Regions from separate parts of the Enterobacter quasiroggenkampii genome, predicted to be linked through region 1. Evidence: predicted binding sites of a transcription regulator. Region 1 holds the regulator's gene; each other region holds the start of a gene.
The links. Region 1 encodes CRP, which controls carbon source genes, mostly activating them, when cyclic AMP is high. Its sites were predicted from a motif close to ATGTGANNNNNNTCACAT; they were not measured.
Positions count from the first base shown of each region.

Region 2: rhaS (HTH-type transcriptional activator RhaS) is a predicted target of CRP. The motif match lies at 6,252-6,269, and genes of this name have one in related genera.
Region 3: uxuA (mannonate dehydratase) is a predicted target of CRP. The motif match lies at 4,932-4,949, and genes of this name have one in related genera.

Region 1 covers NZ_CP143745.1:184,075-192,029, forward strand. Annotated here, with positions in the region: gene V1572_RS01010 (biotin-independent malonate decarboxylase subunit beta) at 1-311, opposite strand, end outside; gene mdcC (malonate decarboxylase acyl carrier protein) at 304-603, opposite strand; gene V1572_RS01020 (triphosphoribosyl-dephospho-CoA synthase) at 613-1,470, opposite strand; gene mdcA (malonate decarboxylase subunit alpha) at 1,470-3,125, opposite strand; gene V1572_RS01030 (hydrolase) at 3,354-4,376, shown strand; gene V1572_RS01035 (YheU family protein) at 4,373-4,591, shown strand; gene V1572_RS01040 (phosphoribulokinase) at 4,622-5,491, shown strand; gene V1572_RS01045 (OsmC family protein) at 5,587-5,991, opposite strand; gene crp (cAMP-activated global transcriptional regulator CRP) at 6,303-6,935, shown strand; gene V1572_RS01055 (YccS/YhfK family putative transporter) at 6,993-7,955, shown strand, end outside.
Region 2 covers NZ_CP143745.1:492,324-500,278, reverse strand. Annotated here, with positions in the region: gene V1572_RS02450 (MFS transporter) at 1-956, shown strand, start outside; gene rhaM (L-rhamnose mutarotase) at 944-1,258, opposite strand; gene fucO (lactaldehyde reductase) at 1,255-2,403, opposite strand; gene rhaD (rhamnulose-1-phosphate aldolase) at 2,445-3,275, opposite strand; gene rhaA (L-rhamnose isomerase) at 3,371-4,630, opposite strand; gene rhaB (rhamnulokinase) at 4,627-6,096, opposite strand; gene rhaS (HTH-type transcriptional activator RhaS) at 6,398-7,234, shown strand; gene rhaR (HTH-type transcriptional activator RhaR) at 7,308-7,955, shown strand, end outside.
Region 3 covers NZ_CP143745.1:3,782,408-3,790,362, forward strand. Annotated here, with positions in the region: gene fruB (fused PTS fructose transporter subunit IIA/HPr protein) at 1-996, opposite strand, end outside; gene setB (sugar efflux transporter SetB) at 1,358-2,539, shown strand; gene V1572_RS18085 (YkgJ family cysteine cluster protein) at 2,536-2,790, opposite strand; gene yeiP (elongation factor P-like protein YeiP) at 2,955-3,527, shown strand; gene uxuA (mannonate dehydratase) at 3,645-4,835, opposite strand; gene V1572_RS18100 (mannitol dehydrogenase family protein) at 5,041-6,507, shown strand; gene V1572_RS18105 (CobW family GTP-binding protein) at 6,630-7,616, shown strand; gene V1572_RS18110 (phosphatase PAP2 family protein) at 7,650-7,955, shown strand, end outside.

The DNA.
Region 1 (7,955 bases):
GTCGGAATGCCGTTGCGGTTATCTTCCGCCGCCAGCTCCAGCGCCGCCGCCATTTTGGCGCCGGACACTTCGCCCATGCTGCCGCCCTGGAACGCGCCTTCAATCGCCACGACGACGGCAGGCTTACCGTTGATGGTGCCCTTCGCCACCACCATGCCGTCGTCCGCCTGCGGCACAATGCCCTGTGGCCCAAGCCACGGAGAAATAATGCCTTCAAACGGATCCTGCAGTTCGCGGTAGCTGCCCTCGTCGAGCAGGGCCTGCGCGCGCTGGCGCGCTTTCAGTTCGATAAAGCTGTTGTCATCACGCATGGCTCACCCCCTCAAAAACCTGTTCGATGCGAATGCGCGCCACGCCCGGCGTCGCGCCGAAGTCGTGGATGGTCAGCTTCCCTGCGGGCAGGCTGCTGACGGTTTGCAGACGGTTGAACAGCGCCTCCCAGCGCCCCCGGCTGTTGTCCACGGAGGTGGTGATATCAATGGTTAACGTCTGACCCGGTTCGGCGGTGAAGAGCACCTCCATATCCCCGGAACCGACTACCCCTGCCAGCGCCCTGCCGCTTAACGTGCGGCTGGCTGGCACGGTCAATGTGATTTTTTCCATAACATCCTCTTAATGCTTTGAATTTGGCGTTTCGACGCGGTCGAGAAACAGCGTGGCGGCAAGCAGGTCGGCAGCGCCGCCCGGTGAGGCGTTGAGCGCCAGCATCTGACGGTCTAACCTCGCCAGCGCCTGCTGGCCCGCAGGCGTTGCGCTGCCGCCGGCATTCAGCACCGCACGGGCGCCGTCCTGCATAGCATCAAGCCCTTCCATTCCGGCACGTGACAGCACGCAGGTGTCGGTGAGTGAGGTCATGATGGCCATCAGCGCGTCGAGCCTGGCGTGCGTTTCGCTGCTGCCGTTGAGGCGGCTCAGACGAAGCTGCGGCAGCGCGCGCTGCATAACGTGCGGGAACGCCTGCTGCGCCTCTTCACGCGCGCCCGGCACGCGGTAACGGTGCGTGGCGCGCAGGCCTTTACTGAACACCTTCGGCGCCGCGTCGTCCGGCAGTCTCGCCAGCTGCGCGGCAGTGCGGGCGACGTCTTGCGCCCTCGCATCACCGCCGAGCATCGCCACCGCGCTGACCAGCAGCCCCAGCGCCCAAATCGCGCCGCGATGGGTGTTTACGCCACCGGTTGCGACCATCATCTGCTGCTCGCCTTCGCGACCGAGTCGCCCGACGGTTTGCCGAAGTGCGATATCTGCCGGGCGCTGCCAGCTTTGCAGCGCCAGCGCCTGAAACGTGGAGGTCAGGCTGTGCGCAGAGCGCTCCATCAGCGCAAGGGATAAATCGTGATGCGCGCCGTTCCCCCGACTGTCCACCAGACCGGGTTTCGGGCTTAAACGTGCTTCGTCAATCAGACACTGCGTGGCGGTTCGCGCCAGCCATTCGGCACCGCCTTCAACCTGAACCTGGGGGAGAAGTTTCATTACCAGCTCCGGAATTTCGCAGGTGGGTTATAGAGACCGCCGGACCATTCCACGAGATCAGACACGCTGCCTGCCGCCAGCAGAGAGCGGGTGGCATCAGTGCGGCGAATCCCCATATCTTCCGGATAGAGCACCTTGCCGCTCTGACGCAGTTCCGCCACGCGTTTGGCATCCACGCCCAGACCGATGTCGGTGATCCCCGCGACGGCAGCGACCATGGCGCGACGCTCTTCCAGATCTTTCGCCCGATAGAGGTAGGCAATCCCCTCTTCCGTCAGCACGTGGGTGACGTCATCGCCGTAGATCATCACCGGTGCCAGCGGCATACCGGAGGCTTTCGCCACGTCAACGGCATCGAGTTTTTCCACGAAGGTCGGCTTCACGCCCGCCTGGAAGGTTTCCACCATCTGCACGACCAGTTTTTTGCCGCGCTGCATTGGGTCAGGTTCGGTGATCATGTTCAGCCAGGCTGGCGTGGCGTGGCGACGACCGTGCGGGTCGTGACCCATGTTTGGCGCACCGCCGAAGCCGGACAGACGACCACGGGTCACGGTTGAGGAGTTGGCGTAGCCGTCCACCTGCAGCGTAGAGCCGATGAACATATCCACCGCGTACTGACCTGCCAGCTGGCAGAACGCGCGGTTGGAGCGCATGGAGCCGTCGGCACCGGTAAAGAAGACGTCCGGACGCGCGCGGATGTACTCTTCCATCCCCAGCTCGCCGCCGAAGCAGTGCACGCTCTCGACCCAGCCGCTTTCGATGGCCGGGATCAGCGTTGGATGCGGGTTCAGCGTCCAGTGTTTACAGATTTTGCCTTTGAGCCCGAGCTGTTCACCGTAGGTAGGCAGCAGCAGCTCGATCGCCGCAGTGTTAAAGCCGATCCCGTGGTTCAGGGACTGCACCTGGTGTTCCGCATAAATACCCTTGATGGCCATCATTGCCATCAGGATGTGTTCCTGTTTAATCAGGCGCGGGTCGCGGGTAAACAGCGGTTCGATAAAGAACGGCTTATCGGCAACCACCACGAAGTCAATCCACGAGCCCGGAATATCCACGCGCGGCAGGTCACACTCGTCATCCACCAGCTCGTTCACCTGCGCGATGACGATGCCGTCATGGAACGCGGCGGCTTCCACCAGCGCCGGGGTATCTTCGGTGCTCGCCCCGGTATAGAGGTTGCCTTTGCGGTCAGCTTTAAAGCCGGCAATCAGCGCCACGTTGGGCGACAGGTCGACGTAGAGACGAGAATAGAGTTCGATATAGGTATGAATCGCGCCGATTTCGAGCTGACCATCCTCGAGCAGTTGGGAGATGCGCAGGCTCTGCGTCCCGGAGAAGGAGAAATCCAGCTTGCGGGCGATGCCTTTCTCAAAGATATCCAGATGTTCGCTACGGCCAACGCTTGGCATGATCATATGCAGGTCGTGGACGATCTGCGGGTTCACTTCGGCCAGCGAGCGGGAAAGGAAATCGGCCTGCTTCTGGTTGTTACCTTCCAGCACGACCTTGTCGCCTGGCGCGATCAGTTTTTCCAGCATGGCGACGAGATCGCCGGTTGGCAGTACCTTGCCCTGCACCGGTACGGAGGCCAGACGACGCGCTTTTTCGCTGCGTCGCGTGTTCCATTGCCGGGTGGGTGTTTGCCCAGATAACATTATTAACCTCCTGATTCAGCTAATCATTTTGATTTGCTTAACGTTGAGTAAAGTGTGCGCTCTGGTGAGAAAGGCATCAATTAAGCGTAGAGCTGAATCATTAGCCTGAGAGTAATAATCAAGGTAAATATTTGTGATCGGGATCAGTTCATGTTTCGGAAAACCAGGCTAAACGGGGTACAATTCGGAAAGTATCGTTAATTTCTGACAAGAATCAGCATCGCGCTTATGACCCAAATCATTCCATCAGGCTTCGGGATTGCAGCCGAAGACAGCACTGAGTTCGTGCCTATGCGCGGCGTCGCCAATCGCCATTTGCAGACCATGCTGCCGCGACTGATCCGCCGCAAGGTGCAATTCACCCCACACTGGCAGCGGCTAGACCTGCCAGACGGTGACTTTCTGGATCTCGCCTGGAGCGAAGCACCGGATCAGGCTCGCCATAAGCCGCGGCTGGTGGTTTTTCACGGTCTGGAAGGCAGCCTTCACAGCCCGTATGCGCACGGGTTAATTGAGGCGGCCAAAGCGCGCGGCTGGCTCGGCGTGGTGATGCATTTTCGCGGCTGCAGCGGCGAACCGAATCGTCAGAAACGCATCTATCACTCGGGTGAAACCGAAGACGGCACGTGGTTTTTACACTGGCTGCGGGACAACTTCGGCACCGTGCCCACCGCGGCCGTAGGCTACTCGCTGGGCGGCAATATGCTGGCCTGCCTGCTGGCTAAAGAGGGGGAAAGCGTCCCGCTGGATGCCGCCGTCATCGTCTCCGCCCCGTTCATGCTGGAGCAGTGCAGCTACCACATGGATAAAGGCTTTTCCCGCGTCTATCAGCGCTACCTGCTCAACCTGCTGAAGGCCAACGCGGCGCGTAAACTGAAGGCCTACCCGGACACCCTCCCGGTCAGCCTGCGCCAGTTGAAAAAAGTGCGCCGCATTCGCGAATTCGACGATCTGATCACCGCGAAAATTCACGGCTTCGCCGATGCGATTGACTATTATCGTCAGTGCAGCGCCATGCCGCTGCTCAGCAAGATCACGCAGCCGACGCTGATCATTCATGCCAAAGATGACCCGTTTATGGATCATCACTCGATTCCCGCTCAGGAATTCCTGCCCGACAACGTTCACTATCAGTTGACCGAGCACGGCGGCCACGTCGGGTTTATCGGCGGCACGCTGCGCCGCCCGAAAATGTGGCTTGAGACGCGTATTCCTGACTGGCTAACCCCTTATCTGGACGGTGCAACATGATTATTCCCTGGCAGGATCTGGCTCCCGAAACGCTCGATAATCTGATTGAAAGCTTTGTATTACGCGAAGGCACCGATTATGGTGAACAGGAACGCTCGCTTGAGCAAAAGGTCAACGATGTAAAGCGCCAGCTGAAAAGCGGCGACGTGGTGCTGGTGTGGTCAGAACTGCATGAGACGGTCAATATCATGCCCCGCAACGCGTTTCACGGCTGATCTTCCACCCTTTTCAGTCAGGGAGTTGCTATGTCTGCCAGACATCCGGTTATTGCCGTTACGGGGTCGAGTGGTGCGGGAACCACCACCACCAGCCTCGCATTTCGCAAGATTTTCGCCCAGCTGAATCTCCGTGCGGCGGAGGTCGAAGGCGACAGCTTTCACCGCTACACGCGTCCGGAGATGGACATGGCCATCCGTAAGGCGCGCGATCTGGGAAAACATATCAGCTACTTCGGTCCGGAAGCCAATGACTTCGGCCTGCTGGAACAAACCTTTATTGAGTACGGTCAGAGCGGCAAAGGGCAGTCTCGCAAGTATCTGCATACCTATGATGAAGCCGTTCCCTGGAATCAGGTGCCGGGTACCTTTACCCCCTGGCAGCCCCTGCCGGAACCCACCGACGTGCTGTTTTACGAAGGATTACACGGCGGCGTGGTCACGCCGCAACACGACGTGGCGCGCCAAGTGGACCTGCTGGTTGGCGTGGTGCCTATCGTTAACCTGGAGTGGATCCAGAAGCTGACGCGTGACATGAGCGAACGCGGCCATTCGCGAGAGGCGGTGATGGACTCGGTGGTGCGCTCCATGGAAGATTACATCAACTTCCTGACGCCGCAGTTCTCCCGCACCCATATCAACTTCCAGCGCGTGCCGACGGTGGACACCTCCAACCCGTTCGCGGCCAAAAGTATCCCATCCCTGGATGAGAGCTTTGTGGTGATCCATTTCCGCAATCTCGAAGGCATTGATTACCCCTGGCTGCTGGCGATGCTACAGGGCTCGTTTATTTCTCACATGAATACATTGGTCGTGCCGGGCGGAAAAATGGGGCTGGCGATGGAGCTCATCATGACGCCGCTTGTGGAGCGGTTGATGGAAGGAAAGCAGATTGCGTGACGTCTGTTGCCGGATGACGCTTCGCTTATCCGGCCTACGTTCGTGCAGTTGTAGCTTTTGTAGGGCGGGTTAGCGAAGCGCCACCCGCCAAAAGATTAAGCCTCGATCACTTCATACGAATGGGTAATTTTTACCGCTTTTTCCAGCATTAACGCCACAGAGCAGTACTTCTCGGCAGACAGGTCCACCGCACGTGAAACCGCCGCGTCTTTCAGCGCCTTACCGGTAACCACAAAGTGCAGATTAATGTGGGTGAACAGGCGTGGCGCCTCTTCGCGACGTTCTGACGTCAGTTTCACCTCACAATCCGTCACGTCATGACGACCTTTTTGCAGAATCGACACCACGTCAATGGCGCTGCATCCCCCTGCCGCCATCAGCACCATTTCCATTGGGCTGGGCGCTTTATCGCCGGAGTTACCGTCCATCAAAATCTGGTGCCCTGACGCGGATTCGCCCAGGAACGTTAAACCTTCAACCCACTTCACGCGCGCTTGCATATTCTTAAACTCCAACGTTGCATTTTTGGTGACAGATTACGCGTGCGTTACATTTCTCGCAATGGAAGGCGACCTGCATCATGCTGAAGCGAGACACCAGGAGACACGCGGCGAAAGCTATGCTAAAACACTCAGGATGCTACAGTAATACATTGACGTTACACATGTATGCAGAGGACATCAAACTTTACTGGCTGCGAAACGTTACGGTAGCCGACTTCCCAGGGTATGGGTAAGAATTCGATTGCAACCCCAGAGTCCGGATGCATCTGATGACTCTGGTGACAGCTTATAACAGAGGATAACAGCGCATGGTGCTTGGCAAACCGCAAACAGACCCGACTCTCGAATGGTTCTTGTCTCATTGCCACATTCATAAGTACCCATCGAAGAGCACGCTGATTCACCAGGGTGAAAAAGCGGAAACGTTGTATTACATCGTTAAAGGCTCGGTGGCAGTGCTGATCAAAGATGAAGAAGGGAAAGAGATGATCCTTTCTTATCTGAACCAGGGCGATTTCATCGGTGAACTGGGCCTGTTTGAAGAGGGCCAGGAACGTAGCGCCTGGGTTCGTGCAAAGACAGCATGTGAAGTGGCTGAAATTTCTTACAAGAAGTTCCGTCAGCTGATTCAGGTTAACCCTGATATTCTGATGCGTCTCTCTTCCCAGATGGCGCGCCGCCTGCAGGTCACCTCAGAGAAAGTGGGCAACCTCGCCTTCCTGGACGTGACGGGCCGCATCGCACAAACTCTGCTGAACCTGGCGAAACAGCCGGACGCCATGACCCACCCGGACGGCATGCAAATTAAAATTACCCGTCAGGAAATTGGTCAGATCGTTGGTTGCTCCCGTGAAACAGTGGGCCGTATCCTGAAAATGCTGGAAGATCAAAACCTGATTTCCGCCCACGGTAAAACCATCGTGGTCTACGGAACGCGTTAATTCCGCTCAAACGGCGTGCCATCGCAAGGTGTCACGCCGTTTTTGTCTCTACTCCCCATGTGGCGCAGGCTGATTTATCACCCGGAAGTTAACTACGCACTGCGACAAACGCTGGTGTTGTGTCTACCCGTGGCCATAGGCCTGATCCTCGGACACCTTCAGCAAGGCCTGCTGTTTTCCCTCGTGCCCGCCTGCTGCAACATCGCCGGTCTGGACACGCCGCATAAGCGCTTTTTCAAACGCCTGATTATTGGTGGCTGCCTGTTTGCCGGCTGTAGCCTTGCCGTACAGCTGTTACTGGCTCGTGATATCCCGCTGCCGCTGATCCTGACCGTGCTGGCGATGACGCTCGGCGTCACGGCGGAAATCAGTTCGCTGCACGCTCGCCTGCTTCCCGCTTCGCTGATTGCGGCCATCTTTACGCTAAGCCTCGCCGGGAATATGCCGGTGTGGGAGCCGCTGCTGATCTACGCCCTGGGGACACTGTGGTACGGGCTGTTCAACTGGTTCTGGTTCTGGCTGTGGCGGGAACAGCCGCTGCGCGAATCCCTGAGCCTGCTCTATGTGCAGCTAGCAGAGTACTGCGAAGCCAAATACACCCTGCTGACCCAGCATACCGATCCGGAAAAAGCCTTACCGCCGCTGCTGACGCGCCAGCAGAAGGTGGTGGATCTGATAAGCCAGTGCTATCAGCAGCTGCATATGCTCGCCGCCAACAAGAACCACGAGTACAAACGGCTGCTGCGCACCTTCCAGGTCGGGCTGGATCTGCAGGAGCATATCTCCGTGAGCCTGCACCATCCGCAGGAGGTGCAAAAGCTGGTCGAGCGCAGCCACGCCGAAGCGGTGATCCGCTGGAACGCGCAGACCGTTTCGGCACGTCTGCGGGTGCTGGCAGACGATATTCTTTACCACCGCTACCCCATGCGATTTAACATGGAAAAACAGCTCGGCGCGCTGGAGAAAATCGCCCGTCAGCATCCGGATAACCCGGTCGGCCAGTTTGCCGCCTGGCACTTC
Region 2 (7,955 bases), 310 kb from region 1:
TCTGGCTGGGCGCGCTGAGCGGCGGGCTGTATATCGGTTTTGTATTTTCGGCCGGATCGGGGGCGATTGAGGCCTACATCGAACGCGTGAGCCGCAACAGCTTCTTTGAATACGGCAAGGCGCGGATGTTTGGCTGTCTCGGCTGGGGCTTGTGCGCCTCCACGGGCGGCATCCTGTTCGGCATCGATCCATCGTATGTTTTCTGGATGGGATCGGGAGCGGCATTGCTGCTGATGCTGCTGCTGGTGGTCGCGAAGCCGAAGCCCAACCAGACGGCGCAGGTCATGAATGCCCTGGGCGCGAACCAGCCGCAAATCACCGCAAAAACCGTGTTCAACCTGTTCCGCCAGCGCAGAATGTGGATGTTTATCCTCTACGTGATTGGCGTGGCCTGCGTGTATGACGTTTTCGATCAGCAGTTTGCCACCTTCTTTAAAACCTTCTTCGCCACGCCGCAGGAGGGGACCCGCGCCTTTGGTTTCGCAACGACTGCCGGGGAGATTTGTAATGCCATCATTATGTTCTGTTCGCCGTGGATCATTAACCGCATCGGCGCGAAGAACACGCTGCTGATCGCCGGGGTGATTATGGCGACACGCATTATCGGCTCGTCGTTCGCCACCACTGCCGTGGAGGTGATTGCCCTCAAGATGCTGCACGCGCTGGAAGTCCCGTTCCTGCTGGTGGGCGCCTTCAAGTACATCACCGGGGTGTTTGATACCCGACTGTCGGCGACTATCTATCTGATCGGCTTCCAGTTTGCCAAACAGTCGGCGGCGATTATTCTCTCCGCTTTTGCCGGGAATATGTATGACCGGATCGGCTTCCAGGAGACGTATCTGATGCTGGGCTGTTTCGTGCTGGCGATTACGGTGGTGTCGGCGTTTACGCTGAGCAGCAGGCAGGAGATTGCCGCCGCCGCGGGGGCGGCAGCGCTAACACATCAGTCCAGGTAAAAGACCTCTTTAAGCTCCGCACTCACCGGGCTGTTATCCGGGTTCGACGGCATGACGTCGCCCATATGTTTCCACCAGCGCTGGCAGACGTCGGTATTCGCTACCGCGCTCCAGCGCTCCTCCGATTCAATCTCCACGGTCGCAAACAGCAGGTTACGTGCTTTGTCGAGATAAATGGCGTAGTGGTGAGCGCCGTGGTCTTTCAGCACCGCTTCAAGCTCGGGCCAAATTGGATTGTGGCGACGCGCGTACTCCTCGTGCGCGTCCGGGTTCACCTGCATCACAAACGCTTTGCGGATCATAATGCCTCCAGATAGAGCTCGCGGACTTCATCGCGGCTGGCGGTGCGCGGATTGCATGGCGCACACGGATCCGCGAGGGCTTTATCCAGCCAGCCTTCGATATCGGCTTGAGTGACGCCGAGCTGGCTGAAGCCCGCAGGAATGCCGACGCGAGCGCTGAGGTCGCGAATTGCCTGAATGGCGGACATGCTGGCGGCTTCATCACTCATGCCGCGGGTATCGACGCCCATCGCCTGCGCCACGCGGGCGAAGCGGGTGATTGCGTTCGGGCGGTTAAAGCTTTCGACGATCGGCAGCAGAATGGCGTTGCACACGCCGTGCGGCAGGTTATGCGTCGCGCCCGGCTGGTGCGCCAGGGCGTGTACCAGACCCAGACCCGCACTGTTAAACGCCATACCCGCCAGATACTGGCCAAACGCCATCTGCTCGCGCGCCTCAAGGTTATGACCGTTATCAACCGCTTCCGGCAGCCAGAGGCCGATCAGGCGAATCGCCTCCAGAGCGTTGGCATCGGTCAGCGGGTGCGCGCCAACGGACACATAGGCTTCAATGGCGTGGGTTAATGCGTCCATACCGGTTGCGGCGGTCACGGAGGCCGGAATATCCAGCATGACGCTGGCATCGTCCACGGCGATATCCGGGATGATGTTCGGGTCGATGATCACCTCTTTCACCTGACGCGCGGAGTCGATGATCACCGCATTACTGGTCATCTCCGCCGCCGTCCCTGCGGTGGTGTTGATCGCTACCAGCGGCACCCCCGCATTTTTCACCTTGCCGACGCCGGAATAATCGGTTGACGGGCCGGGGTTAGCGGTGAGGATTTTAATCGCCTTGGCGGTATCAATCGGGCTGCCGCCGCCAAAGGCAATGACGTAATCACACTCTGCGTCCCGGTAAGCCGAAAATCCTTTTTGCACCAGCGCTTCTGTTGGGTTCGGGAACACCTCATCGAACAGGTGATACGACATCTGATGGGCGTCCAGCGCGGTAAACAGGCTGTCGAGCAGACCCAGCTTCACCAGTTGGCCGTCGGTGACAATCAGCGCTTTTCCCCACTGCTTGTTCGCTACCAGATTGACCATATCGCCGATTGCGCCCGCGCCGTGAAGGCTGATTTTTGGAAGCGCCAACATAAAGCTCATGATAATTCTCCTTAACGATCAATGTTTGTCCTGCAAAGGCCTTATGCGTATAAATCCAGCGCGGATTGCAGCGGGCTCACGCCAAAGCGCTTGCCGAGGGCGATGAGCGCTTCCCGGGGAATGGTCTGCTTCATGCCGCCCATGGCGTACACCTTCACCAGCACTTCCGCTGATTTCTCGGCGGTGTCGATCAGGCCAAAGGTTTCATCCAGCGTTGGACCGCTGCCGAACACGCCGTGGAACGGCCATAGCACCAGAGAATGTTTTTGCATATCAACGGCGGTTGCCTGGCCGATTTCGTCGGTACCCGGTACCATCCACGGCAGAATGCCCACGCCATCCGGGAATACCACCAGACACTCGGTACTGCCTTCCCAGAGCTTGCGGGTGATGACATCGGCGCTGTTTTCCAGCACGTAGGTCAGGGCGATCAGGTTCGTGGCGTGGCAGTGCATGATCACGCGGTCCTTGCCATTGGTCGCTTTGATGCGCTCGCAGTGGGAGAGGAAGTGCGCCGGCAGTTCGGAGGTGGGCACCGCTTCATCCGTCAGCCCCCACAGAATGTGGTAACCCGCGCCGTCGCTGTCCACTTTCACCACGCCGAGGTTGGCCTCCGGGTCGAGCTGGACGTTACGGAAAAACTTGCCGGAACCGGTGACGATAAACGGCGTGTTGGCGAGCAGCGGCATCGGCTGGCTCAGCGCGATATAGCGCGGCTTCGCGTGGAAATCGGCCGCGAAAGGTTCGATATCCGCGTCGTCCAGGCGCAGCGTCAGGTTGCCGCCGTTGCGCTCGTCCCAGCCTTTCAGCCAGGCGTCGGAGGTGGCTTTGATCATGCCCTGGACGAACCAGGAGTGGGTGATAGTCTGCATACTGTGGTTCCTTTGAAAATGCCGGGTGGCGCTACGCTTACCCGGCCTGCTCTTACCCGTAGACCCGGCAGGCAACGTGCTGCCGGGCGATGTTTTTACTGACGAGCGGCGAGAACGTCTTTCTCATACGCCCGCACGTTGTTCAGCCACTGGCTGCCCGCCGGGGCATCGTTACGCTGGCAGTACATCTCCCACACTGCCTGCCACGGCAGGGATTTCTGCTCTTCCAGCAGCGCCAGACGTGCGGTGTAGTCACCGTTAGCCTCCAGCTGCTTCAGCGTGGCGACTGGCTCCAGCAACGCGCGCAGCAGGGCTTTCTTCATATTGCGGGTGCCGATAACCCACGCCGCGATGCGGTTGATGGAGGCATCGAAGAAGTCGAGGCCGATGTGTACGCGGTCAAAGAGGTCGTGGCGGATGATTTCGCTGGCAATCGCCTGGGTTTCGTCATCCAGCAGCACCACGTGGTCGCTGTCCCAGCGCACCGGACGGCTGACGTGCAGCAGCAGACGCGGCACGTAGAGCATGGCGGCGGAGATTTTGTCGGAGATCACCTCGGTCGGGTGGAAGTGGCCAGCATCCAGACACAGCGCGGTCTGGCGGCTGGTGGCGTAACCCATATAGAACTCGTTCGAGCCCACGGTATAGCTCTCGGCGCCTATACCGAACAGCTTGCTCTCGACGGCGTCGATGTGGTGCGCCGGGTCCAGCTTCTCGCTGAGAGCCTCATCCAGCGCGGCCAGCAGGCGCTGGCGCGGAGCCAGACGATCGACGGTGATATCCTTCATGCCGTCCGGGATCCAGATGTTCATCACCGACGGCGTGCCGAGCTGCTCGCCGAAATACGCCGAAACGCGGCGGCTGGCCTTCACGTGATCGATCCAGAACTGGCGGATGTCGTTGTCCGCGTGGGCGAGAGTAAAACCGTCCGCACTCAGCGGATGTGAGAAGCAGGACGGGTTAAAGTCCAGGCCCAGCCTGTTGGTTTTGGCCCACTCTACCCAGTTCTTAAAGTGTTCCGGTTTGATTTCGTTGCGCGCCACCGGCTCATCGGATTCGAGATAGATTGCATGCAGATTCAGGCGCTTTGGCCCCGGGATCAGGCTCAGCGCCAGTTCAAGGTCGGCGCGCAGTTCGGTCGCGTTGCGCGCTTTGCCTGGATAGTTACCCGTGGCCTGAATACCCCCTGTCAGGGAACCGCCTGGGTTCTCGAAGCCAGCGACGTCATCGCCCTGCCAGCAGTGCATGGAGACGGGCAGACGGTCGAGCTGGCGCAGCGCCTCTTCGACATCCACGCCGACGGCGGCGAAACGCTGTTTAGCCAGATCCCAGGCTTGTTCTAATTGAGTTGTCATGCACAAAGCTCCTTAGTCAGTCGGTTTTGCTGAAACTGCGCGCGAAAGCGAGCAATTTCATGGCAGGGATTGGGTGTGAAGGTGGTCAGACTGGCGTTCGCCGTCACCACCGAACGGAAGTCGTCAACGTTGGAAAGTTCGTCCAGAGTCATCAGCTGAATGCCGATATTGCCGAGCGTGGAGGCCTCCACGGGACCTGCCACCACGGTGACGTCGCAGGCATCGGCGCAGAGCTGGTTCAGCAGCTGGTTCTGGCAGCCGCCGCCCACGATATGCAGCTGGCTGAAGGGTTTTCCTCGAAGGCTCGCCAGCTCGCTGAGGATGTCGGCATACAGCAGGGCGAGGCTGTCAAAAATGCAGCGCGCCAGTTCGGGAGGGCTGGACGGCACAGGCTGCCCGACCTCGACGCAGGCGGCCTGAATTTCGGCGCTCATGTGCGCCGGATTGATAAAGCGCTCATCGTTCGGGTTGATCAGGAACGTGCAAGCCTTCAGCTTCTCGGTTTCGGCGATAAGCCCAGGCAGGTCGGTAATGTTCTGCTCTTTCAGTACCCGCTGGAGCAGCCACAGCCCCATGATGTTTTTCAGTACGCGGTAGCGGCCTTCGGCACCCCCTTCGTTGGTAATGTTTGCGGCCATGGCAGCATCGCTGGCGTACGGGGTTTTGCTCTCAAAGCCCATCAGCGACCAGGTACCGGAAGAGAGGTAAGCCGCGTCTTTGCTCGCAAGTGGGGAAGCAATCACCGCGCTGGCGGTATCGTGGCTGGCGACGGCAACGACAGGAATTGCGTTCCCCTGTGGGCAAATCCAGTGACCGATCACATTACCCGGGTGGGTTGGTGTACCGAACCAGGAAGGCGACGCTCCCGTCCAGGCCAGCAGATGTTCATCCCAGTTATCCGAGTTGATGTTGACCAACTGCGTGGTGGTGGCGTTGGTATATTCCCAGTTCATGTTGCCGGTCAGGCGATAGCTCAGGTAGTCCGGGATCAGCAGCGCATGGGCCACGTCCGCCACCAGCTCTGGCTGTTGCTCGACCAAAGCGCGCAGCTGATAAAGCGTGTTAAACGGCAGAAACTGAATGCCGCTGCGTCTGTAGATGTTGTCCTTGCCAAGCTGGGCGATAGCGTGCGCCATCAGGCCGTCGGTGCGGTTGTCGCGATAAGAAACTGGCAAGCCGACGCGTTCGCCATGGCTATCAAGCAGAACGTAGTCCACGCCCCAGGTATCAATGCCGATGCTGTCGATGCGAATACCATCGTTGCAGACGTTGTTCAGTCCGATACGGATCTCCGCCTCCAGGGCATCGATATCCCAGGCAACAAAACCGTCCTGCTTTTGCAGGCAGTTGGCGAAACGGTGCATTTCGCGAAGCGCAAGCGTGTGCTGCTCACGGTCCCAGCTCGCGAGCATTACGCGCCCGCTGGATGCGCCTAAATCGACAGCCACACAATGGCGAAAAGTCATAGTCGGGTCCTTTCTTAAGTCATTAGCGGTGAGTGTAAAAAAGGGAAGAAAAAGTCACCTTCTCACCACTGACAGGCCAAATCTCGCGCTGGCAAGAAAGCAAAGGTGAATGTGAGGGAGTTCACAGTTTCCAGTGGTGGCGGGATTTTCAGGCAGTGTGACGCTGACCGCATTTCCCGATCTTTCCCCCTGTTTCTTGAAAAATGGACAGCTTTTGCGAGGTTTACTGCCAAAAATTGAAGGTGAGTGCGGAAGGCCTTAATTACTATTTTGAGAACATTTTTCATTGGTGGAGGCCGTTATGACCGTACTGCACAGCGTGGATTTTTTTCCTTCAGGAGGGGCGCCTGTCGCGATTGAGCCACGGCTTCCTCAGGCCGCGTTCCCGGAGCATCACCATGATTTTCATGAAATTGTGATTGTTGAGCGCGGGACAGGTATTCATGTCTTCAATGGCCAGCCATATACCATCAGCGGCGGTACGGTGTGCTTCGTGCGCGACCACGATCGGCACCTGTATGAGCATACCGACAACCTGTATCTGACGAATGTGCTCTACCGTTCCCCGGATGCGTTCCAGTTTCTTTCGCGCCTGAATCAGCTGTTGCCCCAGGAGCAAGACGGACACTATCCGTCGCACTGGCGCGTGAATCAGTCCACCCTGCAGCAGGTGCGTCAGCTGGTGGGCCAAATGGAGCAGAGCGAGGACGGGCGGGAGACGCACGCCATTGCCACGCGCGAACTGCTGTTTATGCAGCTTCTGGTGCTGCTGCGCCGCAGCAGCCTGGTGGAAGGGCTGGAAGATAACAACGCGCGCCTGAACCATCTGATGGCCTGGCTGGAAGATCATTTCGCTGAGGATGTCTGCTGGGAAACGCTTGCGGATGATTTTTCACTGTCGCTGCGCACCCTGCATCGCCAGCTTAAGCAGCATACCGGTATGACGCCGCAGCGATATCTCAACCGTCTGCGCCTGATCAAAGCGCGTCATCTTTTACGTCATACCGACGAAAGCGTCACGGATATCGCCTACTGCTGCGGTTTTGGCGACAGCAATCACTTTTCAACGCTGTTTCGCCGGGAATTTAACTGGTCGCCGCGTGATATTCGTCAGGGGAAAGACGCGATGCTTCAGTAACGCGAGGGCAGTCACCGTTTTATTTCCGCAAAAAAGCTAATAGTGTCAGGTTATTCGGCGTAGAGGTCGTGGTGTGGCTGCTCAGTTAATCCTTCGCAAAGATGATTTTTATGCCTCCGCGAGCCAGGCCGTGACGGTGGCCGACCGCTACCCGCAAGACGTCTTTGCCGAACATACCCACGAGTTTTGCGAACTGGTGCTGGTATGGCGCGGTAACGGCCTGCACATCCTCAACGACCGTCCCTACCGCATCACGCGCGGAGATCTGTTCTATATTCGCGCGGAGGATAAACACTCCTACGCCTCGGTTAATGACCTGGTACTGCAGAACGTTATTTACTGTCCGGACAGGCTCAGGCTTAACGTAGACTGGGCCGCAAGCATTCCGGGTTTTCTTGATGCTAAGGGTTCTCCGCACTGGCGCTTAAGCAGTAACGGCATGGCTCAGGTACGGCAGGTTATTTCTCAACTGGAGCAGGAGAGCCAGAAGAACGACCCCGTTTCTAACCAGCTAGCGGAGTTGCTTTTCGCCCAGCTGGTGGTGACGTTAAAGCGTCATCGTTACGCCACTGATAACCCCTCCGCCACGACGCAGGAAGCGCTGCTGGATAAGCTCATCACCACGCTTGCGGGCAGCCTGAATAAAAACTTTATACTGGAGAAATTCTGCGAGCAGGAGCAGTGCAGCGAGCGCGCGTTGCGCCAGCAGTTCCGCACCCTG
Region 3 (7,955 bases), 1.1 Mb from region 1:
ACGGCCGTTGGCCGGTTTGCCCGTGCCGTCAAGATTCGCCACGGTAATCTCACTCTCGAATTGTTTAATGGTATTCACCAGCATGGTGCCCGGGCGGGCATGCAGGCCGTGTTCGTTCCGCACCACGGACTCCGCGGTTTGCACGTCATCCGTCAGCGCATCATCACTGGTCAGCAGTGCCAGCACGGTGGAGGCATCAGCGTTCAGCAGCTTTTCAGCTTTGTTGTTCAGCAGCAGGTCGCCCAGACGCTTCAGCACGGAAACCGGCTGTTCATCAGCCATCGCCACGGTCACCAGCATGGCCGCGCGTTCGCCTTCTACGTCAAATGCATTGGCCGCACGGCTCACGGCAATCGCACTGCGCAGGTTGCCTTCAGCACTGTCGTTCAGCCAGATACCCTGACCCAGATTCAACGGCTTATCGTTAATCACGCGCGTCACAAAGGTGGCATCCGCCGCGCCGGCTTCTTTCAGGCGGCCCGCGTTCAGCGCCTGCAGCGTCACCAGATCGGAAGCAACTACATCCAGCGTCAGCGTTTCATTATCCAGTTTCAGCGCTTCACTCTGTTTTTCGCCCATCAGCAAGGCGCGCAGCTCTTCCGCGGTGGTGGCGGATTTAAGCTGTTCAGCCACCGCGTCATCGCTCAGGACATGCGTCAGCTGACGCAGCAGACCTAAGTGTTCGTCGCTGCTGGCCGCGATACCGATGGCCACATAGGCTACCTGACCGTCTCCCCAGAGTACGCCCTGCGGGAACTGGTAAACCTTAACGCCGGTTTTCAACACCTGATCGCGGGTGTCGGTGGTGCCGTGCGGAATGGCGATCCCATTGCCGAGGAAGGTTGAGGTCTGCTGCTCGCGCGCCAGCATGCCGTTGACATAGCCGTCCGCGACGTTACCCGCCTGCACAAGCGCAGCGGCAACCTGGCGAATAGCCTCTTCTTTATCCCCGGCCTGAGCGCCCGGGTGGATATCCTGAACAGATAACTGGAACATGGTTCTCCACTCCTGCTGAACTTGAATCGTTTCAGCTTTAATGAGAAAAAATGCGCTAGCCTGCTCCGTTTGTTAAAACAAGATAGCGCTGAAACGTTTCAAAAAGTCTTGCGCTTTCTGCAATGCCTTGCAAGAAAACTCGTATTTCAGATTGCAGAATTTAGAGATACAGCACATTTCTTCTTCGTTCAGCTGAATTTTGCTGAAGTTCAGCAAGTCAGTTTCAGCTAAGGTCAGCCGATGTGGATGCAAGATGAAATGCCATTTTGATTTTTCGTGGCATCATTGACCGCACCCACTGTTTATTTTTTAGCTGACGGCGTACACTCCGCCCCTCCCTGCTACTCGCTAATTATAAAACATGCATAACATCCCTGCGGCTGCCTCGCCGAAGCCCTTTGATTTGACCTCAGCGGCCTTCCTGATTGTTGCCTTCTTCACGGGCATTGCCGGTGCGTTACAGACGCCGACGCTGAGCTTATTTTTGACCAATGAGGTTCATGTTCGTCCGGCGCTGGTTGGCTTCTTTTTTACCGGAAGCGCCATCATCGGCATCCTGGTCAGTCAGTTCCTGGCGGGGCGGTCCGACAGAAAAGGCGATCGTAAAAGCCTGATCGTTTTCTGCTGCCTGCTGGGGGTTTTGGCCTGCGTTCTGTTTGCCTGGAACCGCAACTACTTCATTCTGCTTTTCGTCGGGGTATTCCTGAGCAGCTTTGGTTCGACGGCGAACCCACAGCTGTTCGCGCTTGCCCGCGAACACGCCGACCATACCGGACGTGAAGCGGTGATGTTCAGCTCTGTTCTGCGTGCACAGGTGTCGCTGGCGTGGGTGATTGGCCCGCCGCTGGCTTACGCGCTGGCGATGGGTTTTGGCTTTACGGTGATGTACCTGAGCGCGGCGGTCGCGTTTGTGGCGTGCGGCGCGCTGGTGTGGTTCTTCCTGCCGTCCATGCGCAAAGAGCCCAAAGTGGCAACGGGCGTGCTGGAAGCGCCACGCCGTAACCGCCGCGATGCCCTGCTCCTGTTCGCGATCTGCACGCTGATGTGGGGCACCAATAGCCTCTATATCATCAATATGCCGCTGTTTATTATTAATGAACTGCACCTGTCGGAGAAGCTGGCGGGCATCATGATGGGCACCGCGGCCGGGCTTGAGATCCCGACCATGCTTATCGCAGGCTATTACGCAAAGCGCTTCGGGAAACGTTTTTTAATGCGCATCGCCGCCGTCGCCGGTCTGCTGTTCTATCTCGGCATGCTGACGGTACATACGCCTGAGCTATTGCTGGCGTTACAGCTGCTGAACGCCATCTATATTGGCATTCTCGCCGGGATAGGCATGCTCTATTTCCAGGACCTGATGCCGGGCCAGGCAGGCTCTGCCACCACCCTTTATACTAATACCACCCGCGTGGGCTGGATTATTGCCGGCTCAATGGCCGGTGTTGTGGCCGAAATCTGGAACTATCACACGGTGTTCTGGATTGCGCTGGTGATGTGTACGCTGACGATAGGCTGTCTGGCGAAGATTAAAGACGTTTAAGGTGCGGTGAGCGATTCAAGCTCAAGAAGGTACGTCATCGCCTGCTCGCGCGTGCTGCCACACATTTCGGCCGTGGGCTGAAGCCCGGAGCAGACCTTCGGACGCAGCGGTGAGCCAAAGATCATGCACAGGTTGGTTTCCGAGAGCTGAACGCAGCGGGTATTGGCAGGCTTGCCCTCGGGCATTCCTGGAATGGGGCTTGAAATGGACGGTGCAGTACAGCACGCGCCACAATCGGGACGGCAATCCATAAATGCTCTCTTTCGCTGGCGGATGCCCGTACAGTCGGGCATCGCGCGCACAGTAACACCTTTTGCGTATTGATAGCAAAAGCCACGAATTCCTCTTGCCTGAAAGGCCGCGCGCGAGTAATTTGGCGCGATATTTTTTACCTCCCGTAAACAGGATTACTGCAATGCCAAGAGCGAACGAAATTAAGAAAGGTATGGTACTGAATTACAACGGCAAACTGCTGATTGTGAAAGATATCGATATTCAGGCACCAAGCGCCCGTGGTGCAGCTACGCTGTACAAAATGCGTTTCGCCGATGTGCGTACCGGCCTGAAGGTGGAAGAGCGCTTTAAAGGTGACGATATCGTTGATACCGTGACCCTGACCCGTCGCTATGTTGATTTCTCCTACATCGACGGCAACGAATATGTGTTCATGGACAAAGAAGATTACACCCCGTACATCTTCACCAAAGATCAGATTGAAGAAGAGCTGCTGTTCATCCCGGAAGGCGGTATGCCAGACATGCAGGTTCTGACCTGGGACGGCGTGCTGCTGGCGCTGGAACTGCCTCAGACGGTCGATCTGGAAATCGTTGAAACGGCACCTGGCATCAAAGGCGCATCCGCAAGTGCCCGCAACAAACCGGCGACCCTGACAACCGGCCTGGTTGTGCAGGTACCGGAATACCTCTCTGCTGGCGAGAAGATCCGCATCCATATTGAAGAAAAACGCTATATGGGTCGCGCTGACTGATTGCGGCATTTGTCGGGTGGCGCTACGCTTACCCGACCTACGAAAAAACCGGCCCTGAAGCCGGTTTTTGTGTTTTTGTAGGCCGGGTAAGACGAAGCCGCCACCCGGCAATTCCGGTTACAGCAGCTCCGGATACTTCGTCATCTTCAGCGCCAGCTCAACGCCGCGCACTTCCGCCATCCCTTTAAGACGGCCAATCGCCGAATAACCCGGGTTAGTTTTTTTGCGCAGATCGTCCAGCATCTGATGGCCGTGGTCAGGACGGAACGGAATAGGACGCACATCGCCAGTCTGCTTGCGACGCGCCTCTTCCGCCAGAATGGCGTCTACCACCGCCACCATATTCACATCACCGCCCAGGTGCGCCGCCTCGTGGAAGGTTTTTGGGTTCTCTTCGCGGCAGGTCGCGCGCAGATGCGTGAAGTGGATACGATCGCCGAAGGTTTCAATCATCCGCACCAGGTCGTTATCCGCCCGCACACCGTAGGAGCCGGTACACATGGTGAAGCCGTTATAGATGCTGTCGACCGTCTCTTTCAGCCACTGCATATCTTCAATCGTGGATACGATACGCGGCAGGCCGAGGATTGGACGCGGTGGATCGTCCGGATGTACGGCCAGGCGAACCCCTACCTCTTCCGCAACCGGCACGATAGCGCGCAGGAAATACGCCATGTTTTCACGCAGCTGCTGCTTATCAATATCGCCGTATTCCGCCAGGCGGGCGCGGAACTGATCCAGCGTATACCCTTCTTCAGCCCCCGGCAGGCCCGCAATAATATTACGGGTCAGCTTTTCGATATCTGCGTCACTGGCGGCGTTAAACCACGCGAGCGCCTGCTGCTGCTCTTCCGCGGTGTAATCCGCGTCGGCGCCAGGGCGTTTCAGAATGTGCAGTTCGAATGCCGCAAAGGCAATCTGATCGAAACGCAGCGCTTTCGAGCCGTCCGGCATCTGATATTCAAGATCGGTTCGCGTCCAGTCCAGGATAGGCATGAAGTTGTAGCAAACCGTATCAATGCCGCAGGCCGCAAGGTTACGGATGCTCTGCTGGTAGTTAGCAATCCAGGTCTGGTACTCCCCTGAATGGGTTTTGATATCTTCATGAACCGGAATGCTTTCTACCACAGACCAGGTTAATCCCTTCTCCGCCAGCAGCGCCTGACGCGTCTGTATTTCCTCTACCGGCCAGACCTGACCGTTAGGAATATGATGCAGCGCCGTGACGACACCCGTTGCGCCAGCCTGACGCACATCATCAAGAGAAACCGGATCGTTCGGCCCGTACCAACGCCAGGTTTGTTCCATTGCCTCACCCTCTTAAGTTGTTATACCAATATGTGCTACTGCAATGACGACTACCATACATGTTTGCCGTGAAGGGTCAATACACCGCCACACATTGATTGATCAAACTCACATAACGGGGATATTTACGGCTCACCAATTTTATTTGCTGTCATATAACTTTACACTGGCATTGTTAATTAATGGTTAATCAGGTGTGTATCTCATGAAGACAATTGCCTCCACCGCCCTTCCTGCCCGGGTTCAGCAACCTCGCTACGATCGCCAGTCATTACGCTCCCGCATCGTCCACTTTGGCTTTGGCGCGTTTCACCGTGCGCACCAGGCATTGTTAACAAACCGGGTGCTGAATGAAAAAGGCGGCGACTGGGGGATTTGTGAGATTAGCCTTTTCAGCGGCGATGTGCTGATGAGCCAGCTGCGCGCGCAGGATCATCTGTTCACCGTGCTGGAAAAAGGGGCTGAAGGAAATGAGGCCATTATCGTCGGTGCTGTCCATGAATGCCTGAACGCAAAGCTGGACTCTCTGCCCGCCATTATTGAGAAATTTTGCGAGCCTCAGGTTGCGATTGTCTCGCTCACCATCACGGAAAAAGGCTATTGCATCGATCCCGCGACCGGAAAACTCGATCTGAATAACCCCCGGATCGTCCACGACCTTGAAAACCCCTCCGAGCCACATTCGGCCCCTGGCATCCTGGTCGAAGCCCTCCACCGCCGCCGCGAGCGCGGCTTGCCTGCGTTTACCGTGCTGTCCTGCGACAATATCCCTGACAACGGGCACGTGGTGAAAAACGCGGTGCTGGGCATGGCGCAAAAACGTTCCGCAGGGTTATCTGAATGGATTGATAGCCACGTGAGTTTCCCGGGGACGATGGTCGACAGGATTGTGCCCGCCGCAACGGAGGCCTCGCTGGCGGAAATCACCGACGCGCTCGGCGTGGAAGATCCGTGCGCCATCAGCTGCGAGCCGTTCATTCAGTGGGTCGTGGAAGATAATTTTGTCGCCGGGCGTCCCGAGTGGGAAGTGGCGGGTGTCCAGATGGTGCAGGATGTGCTGCCTTGGGAGCAGATGAAATTACGCATGCTCAACGGCAGCCACTCTTTCCTGGCGTATCTGGGGTACCTCGCGGGCTACGCTCATATAAATGAATGTATGGAGGACGCGGCGTTCCGCGAAGCCGCCCGTCGGCTGATGCTGGACGAGCAGGCCCCCACGTTGCGCATCAAGGATGTCGACCTCACGGCATACGCCGATAGTCTGATCGAACGCTTTGCCAACCCGGCCCTCCAGCATCGGACCTGGCAAATCGCGATGGACGGTAGCCAGAAGCTGCCCCAGAGAATGCTGGACGGGATCCGCGTTCATCTTGAGCGAAATACGCCGTGGTCGCTGCTGGCCCTGGGCGTGGCCGGCTGGATACGCTACGTCAGCGGTACCGACGAACGCGGAAACGCAATTGATGTTCGCGATCCCCTCAGCGATAAAATCCGCGCCATCGTCGACGCCAGCAGCGACGCCAACCGCGTCCACGCGCTGCTGGGGCTGAGTGAGGTCTTCGGGCACGATCTTGCGCATAATCGCGTTTTTGTGGAGGCTGTCAGCCAGGCCTATGAGCGCATTACCCGCCACGGCGCGCGTCAGGCTGTTATCGAAACGTTAAATCTTTAACGATTATTGCGCTTAATGCGAACGGATGAGGCCTCCGTTCGCCCTTCCCCTTCTCACGGGGCCCGTTTTTCGCCAGGATAGAGAACAGTGTTATAGCATCACAATTCTCATCCGGAGCGCACGTGACCAAAACCAACCTCATCACCGGTTTTCTCGGCAGCGGTAAAACCACCTCAATTCTCCACCTGCTGGCGAATAAAGATCCGGCCGAGAAGTGGGCCGTGCTGGTCAATGAATTTGGCGAGGTGGGCGTTGACGGCGCGTTGCTGTCATCCAGCGGCGCGATGATTAAAGAGATCCCCGGCGGATGCATGTGCTGCGTTAATGGCCTGCCGATGCAGGTCGGGCTCAATACCCTACTGCGTCAGGGCAAACCTGACCGCCTGCTGATTGAACCCACCGGGCTGGGTCACCCGAAGCAGATCCTCGATTTGCTGACAGCCCCGGTTTACGAGCCGTGGATCGATCTGCGCGCCACCCTGTGCCTGCTCGATCCGCGCCAGCTTCTGGATGACAAGGCGGTGGCCAACGAGAACTTCCGCGATCAGCTTGCCTCGGCGGATGTGATCGTCGCCAACAAGGAAGATCGCGCCACGCCAGAAAGCCAGGCCGCGCTGGAGGCGTGGTGGCACCATTTTGGCGGCAATCGCACGCGGGTGCAGGCCACCCAGGGGAATATTGATAGCGCCCTGCTTGACCTGCCTCGTCTGAACCTCACCGCGTTGCCCGCCAGCGCGGAGCATGCGCACAGTCACCCGGTTAAGCAGGGTCTGGCAGCCCTGAGTCTGCCGGAGCACCAGCGCTGGCGTCGTAATCTGAACAGCGGTCAGGGATATCAGGCCTGCGGATGGATTTTTGATGCTGAAACCGTTTTTGACACCATTGGGATCCTGGAGTGGGCCCGCCTTGCGCCCGTCGATCGCGTGAAAGGGATCATGCGCACGCCGGACGGACTGGTGCGGATCAACCGGCAGGGCGACGATTTCTTTATTGAAACGCAAAACGTGGCGCCGCCCGACAGCCGAATAGAGTTAATTAGTGCGGTTAACGCCGACTGGAATGCCCTCCAGTCCAGCCTGTTGAGGATTCGTTTAAGTTCGGGCGGCTAACGTTGCCCCAGTTTTCACTCTATGCAGAACGTTATGACAACTCGATTTCCCCTGATATTACTGCTTAATGTCGCCGGTCTGGCGCTTTTCTTCTCCTGGTATATCCCGGTGAATCATGGTTTCTGGTTCCCACTGGATTCTGCCCTCTTCCACTTCTTCAACCAGGAGCTGGTGAAGAGCAAGGCGTTTCTGTGGCTGGTGGCCATCACCAACAACCGTGCCTTTGACGGCTTCTCGCTGCTGGCGATGGGCTGCCTGATGCTCTCTTTCTGGCTGAAAGAAGATAAAGCAGGACGCCGACGTATTCTGATTATCGGTCTGGTGATGCTGCTGTTTGCT